DNA from 2 places in the Streptomyces sp. NPDC006208 genome. Region 2 is predicted to be linked to the other one. Evidence: riboswitches for the same ligand, from Rfam matches in the RefSeq annotation. Region 2 holds a riboswitch; the other holds the start of a gene.

The links. A riboswitch is a leader RNA that binds a small molecule or an ion and turns the genes downstream of it on or off. The one in region 2 is predicted to bind FMN.
Region 1: linked by a shared signal. The riboswitch ahead of ribD (bifunctional diaminohydroxyphosphoribosylaminopyrimidine deaminase/5-amino-6-(5-phosphoribosylamino)uracil reductase RibD) and the one ahead of ribB (3,4-dihydroxy-2-butanone-4-phosphate synthase) in region 2 are both predicted to bind FMN.

What each region holds. Positions count from the first base shown of each region.
Region 1 is NZ_JBEXSW010000040.1:66,483-72,259, forward strand. Features, by position in the region: gene ABZ208_RS28630 (bifunctional 3,4-dihydroxy-2-butanone-4-phosphate synthase/GTP cyclohydrolase II) at 1-395, opposite strand, end outside; gene ABZ208_RS28635 (nicotinamide mononucleotide transporter family protein) at 392-1,033, opposite strand; gene ABZ208_RS28640 (riboflavin synthase) at 1,039-1,647, opposite strand; gene ribD (bifunctional diaminohydroxyphosphoribosylaminopyrimidine deaminase/5-amino-6-(5-phosphoribosylamino)uracil reductase RibD) at 1,648-2,724, opposite strand; FMN riboswitch at 2,877-3,007, opposite strand; gene ABZ208_RS28650 (chitinase C-terminal domain-containing protein) at 3,307-5,676, shown strand.
Region 2 is NZ_JBEXSW010000049.1:48,390-54,166, forward strand. Features, by position in the region: gene ABZ208_RS31810 (MFS transporter) at 1-996, opposite strand, end outside; gene ABZ208_RS31815 (hypothetical protein) at 1,118-2,374, opposite strand; gene ABZ208_RS31820 (phosphopantetheine-binding protein) at 2,378-2,620, opposite strand; partial or broken gene ribB (3,4-dihydroxy-2-butanone-4-phosphate synthase) at 2,878-3,522, opposite strand; FMN riboswitch at 3,808-3,938, opposite strand; gene ABZ208_RS31830 (DUF402 domain-containing protein) at 4,256-4,927, shown strand; gene ABZ208_RS31835 (alcohol dehydrogenase catalytic domain-containing protein) at 5,121-5,777, shown strand, end outside.

The DNA of each region.
Region 1 (5,777 bases), on a different contig from region 2:
TTCCCGTCGGCGAGCAGCCGCAGTGTCGTGGCGCGGTCGGCGGCGGAGATACCGGTGGTCACGCCGTGGGCCGGGCCCGCGTCGACCGAGACGGTGAAGGCCGTCTGCATGGACTCGGTGTTGCGCTCGACCATCTGCGGGAGCTCGAGCCGGTCCAGCTCGTCGCCCTCCATGGGCGCGCAGATCAGACCGCGGCATTCGCTCATCATGAAGGCGATGACCTCGGGGGTCGCCTTCTCCGCTGCGATGACGAGGTCGCCCTCGTTCTCGCGGTCCTCGTCGTCGACGACCACCACGGGCCGGCCGGCGGCGATGTCGCGGATGGCCTGCTCGACAGGGTCGAGCGAGAGGTCCTCGGCGCTGTCGGCGGAGTACCACGCGGGCAGGGCAGTCATGCCGGTGCTCCTTCCAGGGAGGGCTCGGCGCTCCGGCGGGAGCGCTGCCACCAGTCGCGCATGCCCCACAGGACGAGCGCGCCGTAGATCACATAGACGAAACCGGAGAAGGCATAGCCGTTGGCGAAGTTCAGGGGTACGCCGACCAGGTCGACGAGCAGCCATGCGAACCAGAACTCGACCATGCCGCGTGCCTGGGCGTACATCGCGACGAGGGTGCCGACGAAGATGTACGCGTCGGGCCAGGCGTCCCAGGACAGCGACGGGTACGCGGTGAACAGGCCGCCGACGGCGAGGGTGCCGAGGAGGGCTGCGCCCGCCATGACACCGCGCTCGCGCCAGGTGGCGAAGCGGACGGCGATCGCCCCGTCCTCGGCCTGCTTCCGGCCGTGGGTCCACTGCCACCAGCCCCACGCGGCCACGGCCATCACCACGACCTGCTTGCCGGCGCTGCCGGTCAGGTGGGAGGCAAAGGCGGTGAAGAGGACGAGACCGGAGACGAACTGCACGGGCCAGGTCCACACCGAGCGCCGCCAGCCGAGCGCGAGCGCGATCAGTCCGATCGTGTTGCCGGTCATGTCGGACCACTTGATGTGCTGCCCGAGGACCGTGAAGGCCTCCGAGTTGAGCCAGGACAGACCGCTCACTTCGTGCTCTCCCTGGCGTCGGCGCCGAGCAGCCGCTCGACGTACTTGGCGATGACGTCGACCTCGAGGTTGACCGGGTCGCCGGGCTGCTTGATGCCCAGCGTGGTCAGGGCGAGGGTGGTGGGGATGAGGCTGATCGTGAAGTGGTCGGGGCCGGCGTCGACGACGGTGAGGCTGACGCCGTCAACCGTGATCGAGCCCTTCTCGACGACGTATCGAGTGAGGTCGGAGGGAAGGGAGATCGTGACGATCTCCCAGTTCTCCGACGGCTTGCGCGCGACGATGGTGCCGGTGCCGTCGACATGGCCCTGGACGATGTGACCGCCCAGCCGGTCGCCGACAGCCATGGGGCGCTCGAGGTTGACGCGCGCGCCGGTCCGCAGGGCACCGAGGCTGGAGCGGTTCAGGGTCTCGGCCATCACGTCGGCGGTGAACTCGCCGTCGCCGAACTCCACGACGGTGAGGCAGACACCGTTGACGGCGATGGAGTCGCCGTGCTTCGCGCCCTCGGTGACGACAGGTCCGCGCAGTCGGAAGCGCGAGGAGTCGCCGAGGTCCTCGATGGCGGTGACCTCACCCAGTTCTTCGACAATTCCGGTGAACACTCAAGCTCCCTTGGGGACGGTCGCGGTGATCCGCAGATCGGGGCCGATACGGACGGTCTCGGTGACGTCGAGCCGCAACGCCGCGGTGATGGTGGTGATTCCTGCGTGGGCGAGGACGGCGGGGCCCTCACCGAGGAGTACGGGGGCGAGATAGCCGACGACCCTGTCGACGGCGCCCGCGGCGACGAAGGCGCCGGCGAGGGTCGGGCCGCCCTCGAGGAGCACGGAGCGGATGCCGCGCCCATGGAGCTCGGCCAGCAAGGCGGGTACCGACAGGCCCGTGGCCGTCCGCGGCAGCCGCACGACGTCCGGAAGAGCGGTGTCGGCGTCCTCCGCGACCGCGATCAGGGTCGGTGCGGCATCGTCGAGGACGCGCGCGCCGGGCCTGACGGCGGCGGCTTCGGTGTCGACGACGACCCGCAGTGGCTGGACGGCGCCGTCGATGCCGCGCACGGCCAGGTGCGGGTCGTCCGCGCGGGCGGTGCCGGAGCCGACGACGACCGCGTCGGCCTCGGCGCGCAGCCGGTGGACGTCGGCGCGGGACTCGGGCGAGCTGATCCAGCGGCTGGTGCCGTCGGCGGCGGCGATACGGCCGTCGAGGGTGGCGGCGTACTTCCACAGGACATAGGGGCGCCCGAGGCGTACGGAGGTGAGCCAGGCGATGTTGCCGGCCTCTGCCTCGTCGGCGAGCAGGCCCTGCTCGACCTCTGCGCCGGCTGCGCGCAGAGTGTCGGCACCGCCGGTGGCCTGCGGATTCGGGTCGCCGACCGCGTACACGACGCGGGCGACCCCGGCGTCGGCAAGTGCCTGGGCGCAGGGGCCGGTGCGCCCGGTGTGGTTGCAGGGTTCGAGGGAGACGTACGCGGTGCCGCCGCGGGCACGCTCGCCTGCGGCGCGCAGGGCGTGGACCTCGGCATGGGGGCCGCCGGCGCGCTGGTGGAAGCCCTCGCCGACGGGCTGTCCGGAGGCGTCGGTGATGACGCACCCGACGACCGGGTTGGGGCTGGTGAAGCCGAGTCCGCGGGCGGCGAGCGCGATGGCTCGGCGCATGGCGTTCGATTCGGCTGCGGTGGCCACCGGGTCCTCCTGCCTCTTCGGGCACGGACTCCGGGGCTGTCGATGACGACAGAGAGCGGAGAAACACCTCATGGCAACGCCGGGACCGACAGAACCGGTCGTCGCTGAGGACGATCGGCCACAGACGGCCGGCGGACCACAAGGGTCACCCGCCGCGCACTGCCTCCCATCCGGACTTTAACCGTCGGTCCAGGAATTTCACCTGGTCAACCGGCCGCTGGCTGCGGACGGGTCGCGGACTGTAACCGCCGGTTCGGAATTGCACCGACCCCGGAGTGCGCTGCTGCTGATACAGGGCAAGTGTGCCACGCCCGGCGCTCGGCCATGCAGGTGATGGCTGTGGACTGGCTCACAGACAGCGTACGGAGTGGCCGAAAAACGCTTCCACCTGCGGAATGGTCCAGACCTATTGACGCACTGGTCTAGTCCTCTTAATCTCTGCGACACCTCCGCGGATCACGCCGCGGGCGTGCGCACGCCCGTAGGCCAACCCGCACCATCCCCATGCCAGTTGTGCGAGGCCGAACCCCCCTGCGCCCCCTGGCGGGGTGCAGCGGGACCCCCACCAGGAGGAGAACGATCGTGCTGTCCCCCACCCGTACCAGAGCCTCGCTGCTCGCGGTCGGCGCGGCAACTGCCGCCTCGCTGCTGGCCGGCGCGCTCTCGTCAGGCGTATCGCACGCCGCAAGCCAGGAGTCCTGTCGCCCCGACGGGCTGTACGCGACCCCGGGCGTGAACGTTCCCTACTGCTCCGTCTACGACACCGAGGGCCGCGAGAAGATGGGCGCCGACCATCAGCGGCGCGTCATCGGCTACTTCACCGGCTGGCGTACCGGAAAGGACGGCACCCCCGCCTACCTCGCCTCCGACATCCCGTGGGACAAGGTCACCCACATCAACTACGCCTTCGGACACATCGATTCGGCCAACCAACTGTCGGTCGGCGCGGACGGCGCCGACAACGCGGCGACCGGGATGACATGGCCCGGGGTGGCCGGGGCCGAGATGGACCCGGCGTACACGTACAAGGGTCACTTCAATCTGCTGAACAAATTCAAGAAACAGCACCCGCAGGTGAAGACGCTGATCTCGGTCGGCGGCTGGGCGGAGACCGGCGGCTACTTCGACGGCAACGGCACCCGGGTCGCCTCCGGCGGGTTCTACTCGACGGCGACCAACGCCGACGGCTCGGTGAACCAGGCCGGCATCGACACCTTCGCGGACTCGGCCGTCGCCTTCATCAAGAAGTACGGCTTCAACGGAGTCGACATCGACTACGAGTACCCGACCTCGATGAAGGACGCGGGCAACCCGCTGGACCACTCGGTCTCCAACGCCCGCCGGGCGGGTCTCGCCAAGGGCTACGCGGCGCTGATGAAGACCCTGCGCGAGAAGCTCGACCGGGCCGGGGCGAGCGACGGCAAGCACTACATGCTGACCGTGGCGGCGCCGTCGTCCGGCTATCTGCTGCGCGGCATGGAGACCTTCCAGGTCCAGAAGTACCTGGACTACGTCAACATCATGTCGTACGACCTGCACGGCGCCTGGAACGAGTACGTCGGGCCCAACGCCTCTCTGTTCGACGACGGCAAGGACGGCGAACTGGCCGCGGCGGGCGTCTACTCCACGTCCCAGTACGGCGGGATCGGCTACCTCAACACCGACTGGGCGTACCACTACTTCCGCGGATCGATGCCGGCGGGCCGGATCAACATCGGCCTTCCGTACTACACGCGGGGCTTCAAGAACGTCCAGGGCGGCACGGACGGGCTGTGGGGCAAGGCGCCTTCGACCACCTGTCCGGCCGGCGCGGGTCTGACCAGGTGCGGGGACGGGGCCGTCGGCATCGACAACCTCTGGCACGACAAGGACACCGCGGGCAACGAGTCCCCGGCCGGATCCAACCCGATGTGGCACGCCAAGAACCTGGAGAAGGGTGTCGTCGGCGACTACGTCACGGCGTACGGCTTCCCGGCCGGTGCCGCGCTGACGGGTACGTACGTCCGCAAGTACGACGCGACGCTGGTGGCACCGTGGCTGTGGAACGCCCAGAAGAAGGTCTTCCTGTCGACCGAGGACGAGCAGTCGGTGAGCGCCAAGGCCGACTACGTGGTGGACAAGGGCATCGGCGGCACCATGATCTGGGAGCTGGCGGGCGACTACGACTGGAACGCCGCCAAGGGCCAGTACGAGATGGGCGACACGCTCACCACGGCCATGTACGACGCGTTCAAGACGGCGGCTCCGTACGGCGCGACGCGCGCGACGACCACCCTGCCGGCCGAAGCGGTCGCGATCGACGTCGAGTTCGGGCAGTTCCCGCTCGGCGACTCCAACTACCCGATCAGCCCCAAGCTGAAGATCACGAACACCACGACGGCGACGCTGCCCGGGGGTACGGAGTTCCGGTTCGACTACGGCTCTTCGGCGCCGGGGAACGCCAAGGACCAGTCCGGGTTCGGCACAACGGTCATCCGCAGCGACCACACCGGCACCAATGTGGGCGGGCTGAAGGGCGACTACCACCGAGTCTCGCTGAAACTGCCGGCCTGGCAGACGCTGGCGCCGGGTGCCTCGGTCGAGCTGGACTTCGTGTACTACCTGCCGGTGTCGACCCCCTCCAACTGGACCGTGACGTTCGGCGGGAAGACGTACGCACTCGCCGGTGACCTGGCCCGCGGTACGACGATCGTGGAGCCCGGCTCGGGTCCGTCCCCATCGCCGACGCCGTCGCCCAGCACGTCGACGGGCCCCTCGCCCTCGCCGAGTGCCACGGGCAGCGGCGGCACCGGGCAGTGCGCGGCGCCGGCATGGAACGCGGCGAGCGAGTACGCCGGCGGCATGACTGTGTCGCACGCCTCGCACAACTGGAAGTCCAAGTGGTGGACGAAGGGCGAGGAGCCCGGTACTACCGGTGAGTGGGGTGTGTGGCAGGACCTGGGAGCCTGCTGACCCCTCCCGTGACAGCCCGGCGGCGCGATCCGGCCCTTGCCGCCGCCGGGCCCTCGGGCGGACTGCGGACCGGTCTGCCCATTCGGGCCGAGCGCGGTGCC
Region 2 (5,777 bases):
GGCAAGCTCGCCGATGGTCATCACGACCGTGCCGGCGATCAGGAGGACGACGGCCCAGGTGGTCGTGGTGCCGCCCGACCCGGCGAACAGGCAGCAGGCGATCGCCATCAGCAGGCCGGCCCGCAGCAACAGGCGGCCGGAGCCGGACACGGTGTCCGACCCCTTGCCGACGGCGACCTGGAGCAGCACGACCAGGACGGTGTTGACCACGGTCAGCACGGCCACCAGGGCGACCGGCGCGTCGGTGCGGTTGACGATCCACAACGGTACGCCCACGGCGAGCACGGGCTGGAACAGCTCGAGGATCCCGGTGAGCACGGTGGCGAGCAGGAACCTGCCGTCCCGGAAGGCCGCCCAGGACCGCCCCTTTGTGGCCGGCACCACCTCGGGACCACTCGGCCGCAGTCGAAGCGCGACGATGCCACAGGCGAACTGCAGCGCCGCGTTGACGATCACCACCAGGACGAAAGCGGTCCGCGAGTCGGTGGCGAGCGCGACTCCGGCCAGCCCCGCTCCGCCGGTGAAGCCGAGGTTGAACAGACTGCGCATCCTGGCCCGGACATTCGCTGACCTGGCGGAGCCGAACAGGGCGTGGGTGAGGGCCGCGCGCAGCGGGCTGCCGACCGTCTCGCACACGGCGATGGCGCACGCGATGGCCGCGAACGTGGCGATGCCGTCGACGAAAGCGTAGCCGACGAAGAGTACGGCCAGCAGGAAATAGCTCGCCGCCAGTGGCCGGCGCGCGCCGAACCGGTCCGCGACCTTGCCGCCCGGGACGGTGGCGAGGAACCCGCAGAGGCCGGCCACGGACATGGCGACCGAGACGCTCTCGGCGGACAGGCCGACGGTCCTGGTGAAGAAGATGGCGCCGGACGTCAGGAAGAGGCCGGTGCCGAGCGACTGGGCGAGCGTGAGGACACCCATCCGGCGCTCGGCGCCGGGCGCCGGGACGAGATCCTTCAGGAACCCGGTTGCGGCCGCGCTGAGGCTAGGCATGAGCCTTCCAGGGTCGATGACGGAATGGATATGACGGAACATCGGAACGGGTTGGTCGCAACGCCGTTCGCCGGGCGGGGACGGGCCCGCGGCGGACGGGTCCGAAGGAACCGGGCCCGTTCTACGGGTTGACGAGCAGGTCCCGGGCGGTCCGCAGGACGCGCCGCCCGTCGACGGTGAACTCGTACGCGAGATGGCCAACCGCCTGCTCCACCAGCGCGATCATGCCCTCGTGGTCGTCGGCCGAGCCGCATGTGATGTCGAGGAGTGCGGTGCCGGTGCCGCCGGCGAGCAGGGTGCCGGGCCGCACAGTGTGGCGGTAGGCGGTGATCCCGGGCAGTGCCCGCACCGCCGCGGCGCCGTCGACACGTTCCAGCAGGCCGCCGGAGGTGGGTCCGGGTGTGTAGTACTGGAAGTGGACCCGCTCCGGACGTACGGGGGTCAACGGGACGCTGCGTCCCAGGGCCAGCTCGCCCGCCAGGGCGACGAGATCGAGCCCCGCGGCACGCATGGCCAGGTCGGTCTGGTCCCCGCCGAGCCGTCCGTTGACCTCGATCAGGCGGGGCCCGGCGGGCGTCAGCTTGATCTCGGTGTGGACCAGGCCGTGGGTGACGCCCAGTGCGCGCAGTGCGCCATCGGCCAGAGCGACCACCTCGGCCTCTTGCTCCGGCGGGAGGGGCGCGGGCCAGAACTGACCCGATTCCCGGAAGGGAGGTGCCAGCGGCAGCTTGCCCGTCACGGCGAAGTGACACGTGCCATCAGGGGTGACGGCGCTCTCCACGGAGACGTAGTCGCCGAAGGGGGCCCAGTCGGCTCCTTCGAGGAACTCCTCGACCACCAGAGCCGGTTCGCCGCGCAAGAACTCCCCGGTCACGGCGGCGCCGCGGTCGGCGTCCGTCACCCGGACCGTGTTCCGGCTGCCTTCGCCGCGCACCGGTTTGACCACGGCGGGCAGCCCCACGTGTGCCAGTGCGTCCGGCCATTGTCCGGCGGTGGTGACGACCGCGCTGCGGACGGCGTCCACGCCGGCCTCGTGCAGCCGACGCCGTTGAACAGCCTTGTCGGTCAACCGCTCGACGGTTTGCGGGGTGTTGAACGGAAGATCGAGCCGTTCCGCGAGTAACGCGGTGTCGGTGAGCATGCGTTCGCTGAAGGTCAGGATGCCTTTTGCCCCAACGGCGCGCAGTCGGGCGGCGACCGCGTCGTCACCGTCGGCCAGCGGCACAAGAGCAGCGCAGTTCTCCTCCAGGAGCGGGCGGACCTGGCGGGCGTGCCCGGAGTCCGCGAGTACCACCACCACGGGCTCCGATGTGCCCAGCCGGCCGATGATCTCACGTGGCGAGGCCGCGCCCTGGTCGTAGACGACGACGATGGCCATCGGTCAGACCCGTTCGAACAGCTGGGGATCCTTGACCGCTTCGGCCAGCTCGCGGAGCGTGCTGCGGCGCAGAACTGCGGACCGCGGCATCGCAAGGCCGGACTCGATGGCGCGGGTGGAAATCGCCAGCGCCAGCAGCGAATCGCCGCCGAGGTCGAAGAAATCGGCGTCGACATCGTCGACCGGAATGCCGAGTACCTCTTCCCAAATTCCTCTGAGTATTTCTATAGCGCCCTGTTCGAGCATGCCCGTTCCTCCCCCTGACTCGTGGTCATTTTCGAGTATTGGATGACCGCAGGCGCAATGTCAAAGCCTGCGGGAACTCTTGGCGAATTCATTAGTATTCGCAATTCTGGGCACGGCGGAACGGGGCCCGGCAAATGCCCTTCAAAGAGCTGCGGGCCTGCCGGGCCCGTGGTCCTTCCCCCGTGGTGCTCCCCCGCCGATCAGCCCAGGGCCGCTCCCGGCCGAGCCGCTCGCACGGGAGCCGACCCCTCGATCCGCCGCAGATGGTCGATCAGGGCGGCGATGGAGATCAGCGCAAGCCCGTGACGCTGCGCGAAGTCGCGCAGCTCCGGGAGCCGCGCCATGGTGCCGTCGGAGTTGGCGATCTCACAGACGGCCGCCGCCGGGCGCAGCCCGGCGAGCCGGCACAGATCCACACCGGCCTCGGTGTGACCGGGCCGCACCAGCACGCCGCCTTCACGCGCCCGCAGCGGGAAGATGTGCCCGGGCCGCACGAAGTCGTCGGGCGAACGCTTGCGGTCGGCCAGCAGACGGAGGGTCAGCGCCCGGTCCGCGGCGGAGATCCCGGTGCTGATGCCGGCGGCGGCGTCGACGGAGACCGTGAAGGCGGTGCGGTGGCTCTCAGTGTTGCGGGGGACCATCTGATCCAGCTCCAGCCGGTCCAGATCGCCTCCCGGCATCGGGGCGCAGAGCAGGCCCCGGCACTCGGTCATGGCGAATGCGACCAGCTCAGGGGTGGCCAGCTCGGCTGCGAAGACGATGTCGCCCTCGTTCTCGCGGTTCTCGTCGTCGACGACGACGACCGCCCGGCCCGCGGCGATCTCCGCGACCGCGTGGTCGATCGGATCGAGCGGCCGAGTGTCCCCGGCGACGGGAGACGGTATCGATTCGGTAGTGGTCATGCCCGTGGTCCTAGCGTTCGGTGGAAGCAAGGTCGGGGCGCGCGGTCGACCAAGCGGGCCACACGCGCCCGGCACACGGCACTACGACCGGTCGGGCGGGGCTGCACGCCGGCAGTGGCACTGCCCGGCAAATGGCCCATCGAAGTCTCTCCTCGCGCTGGCGGCGCGGACTTCCGGGGCCTGGGACACGGGCGAGCGTAAGGACACGTGACTCTTCCCGTCGGGCGCCGCAGCCCCCGTGAGGACGTGCGGAACTTCCACAGCGATCGGGAACGACCCTGCTCGCCGCGCACTGCCTCCCTTCCGGACTTTCACCGTCGGTCCAGGAATTTCACCTGGTCAACCGGCCGCTGGAGGCGGTCGGGTCGCGGACTGTAACCGCCGGTTCGGAATTGCACCGACCCCGGAGTGCGCAAACGTTCGTATTAACTTTCGTCAACCTTGCACACTCCACGTGATCTTGACAAGGCATCGGCAAAATCGAGTCACTGTGGCCTGCATCACGCGCCGGTCGGCGGGTGAACGACGCGCCGCTCGAAAGGAGTTGCCAACGCCTCGAGGCTGTGCCTACGATCCGGACGCCACTAACTACCCGTCAGTACAGGTCAGACCGGCACCAGTTGCCCGCTTCAGTGGACAAGGGACGGGCGGGTGAGTTCGGCGCCTCTCCGGCAAAGGGGCATTTCGGGTCCGCGTAATGCCGGATCGGTGAATACGGGGGAGCAATACTTCAATGCGCAACAATTCCGAGGGCGCGCTACGCGCAGCCGTGCCCACCGATGACGAAGCCGGGACCCCGGAGCCCGGCCGGTTCGCACCCGGCACGACCGTCCTGCGCCGGGAGGTCCTCGACGGACGGACGTGGCTGAGCTACCCGGTCCGGGTGGTCGCCGACCGGTCCGACCTGCTCGCGGTGCATCTGGCGCGCGGCACCCGGCTCTCCTTCGGTGACGGGGACTTCACCTGGGGTCCCCACCCCTGGCGCGACGTGGCCGACCACTGGCGCAGCCGCGGCGTCCTCCAGCTCCAACGCCCCGGCGACGCCTACGCCGTCTGGGTCTTCCGGGACGACGCGACCGACGAGTTCGCCGGGTGGTACATCAACTTCCAGGACCCGTACCGCAGGACCGCGGCGGGCTTCGACACCCTGGACCACGAACTCGACCTCTGGGTCCCCGCCGACGGAGGGCCGTACCGCTGGAAGGACGTGGACGAGTTCGAGCACCGCGCCCGCAGCGGCGGCTTCACGCCCGAGCAGGCAGCCGCGGTGCGCGCCGAAGGTGACCGGGTCGCCGAACTGCTCGACCGGAACACGCCTTGGTGGGACCAGGACTGGGCGCAGTGGCAGCCCCCTGCCGGCTGGGAGACACCTCCCGTGTGGACGGGTGCCCCGACCGCTCGCTGACCGCGCGGTCCCGAGCTGTCTCCGGCGTGCGCCGCACAGGGAACTCCCCTGCATCGCAGGCCGGTTGGAGTCCTGCCGGCGAGCGAAGCCGCCCGCACTCCGCGCCGCCGGGCGTTCAGGCAGCCCCGTTGCACTCCCCGGCGGTCCTCGGAACGCCCCTCACAGCACAGCACGACGAAAGGAACCAGGACCGATGCGCATCGCGTTGGTTACCTCCCCCGGCTCGGTGGAGATGAGTGACACCCCGGTCCCCGAGATCGGCGAGGACGACGTGCTCGTCAGGATCGCGGCCTGCGGCCTGTGCACCATGGAGGCCAAGCTCTACACCGGCGAGATGCCCGTCTACCCGGTCGCCGCCGGGCACGAGGTGTCCGGCCGCATCGAGCGGGTCGGTGCGCGTGCCGCCGCCCTCGAGGACGCGCCCGCCGTGGGCGACCTGGTCACCGTCGACCTGCTCACCCGCTGCGGCACCTGCCGCAACTGCCGCGCCGGCGACAGCGCCGTCTGCGCGTCGCCGCAGGGCAGCCTGCTGCCGGACGGCAGCATCAGCATGGGCGCGGGCCTGTCCGAGTACGTCCGGGTGCCGGCCGCGCACGCCTGGCCGGTCGGTGACGCCGACCCCGTGCACGCCGCGATGGGCGAGCCGCTCGCCTGTGTCGTGCACTCCTTCCGCAGGGCCGCGTTCCGGCCCGGCGACCGGGTCGCCGTGGTGGGCGCCGGGTTCATGGGACGTCTCCATCTGCTGCTCGCCCAGCATGAGCAGGCCCGGTCGGTCACGGTCGTGGAGACCGACGCCGAGCGCCGGCAGGCCGCCCTCGCGGCCGGTGCCGACCAGGCGGTGACCCCGCAG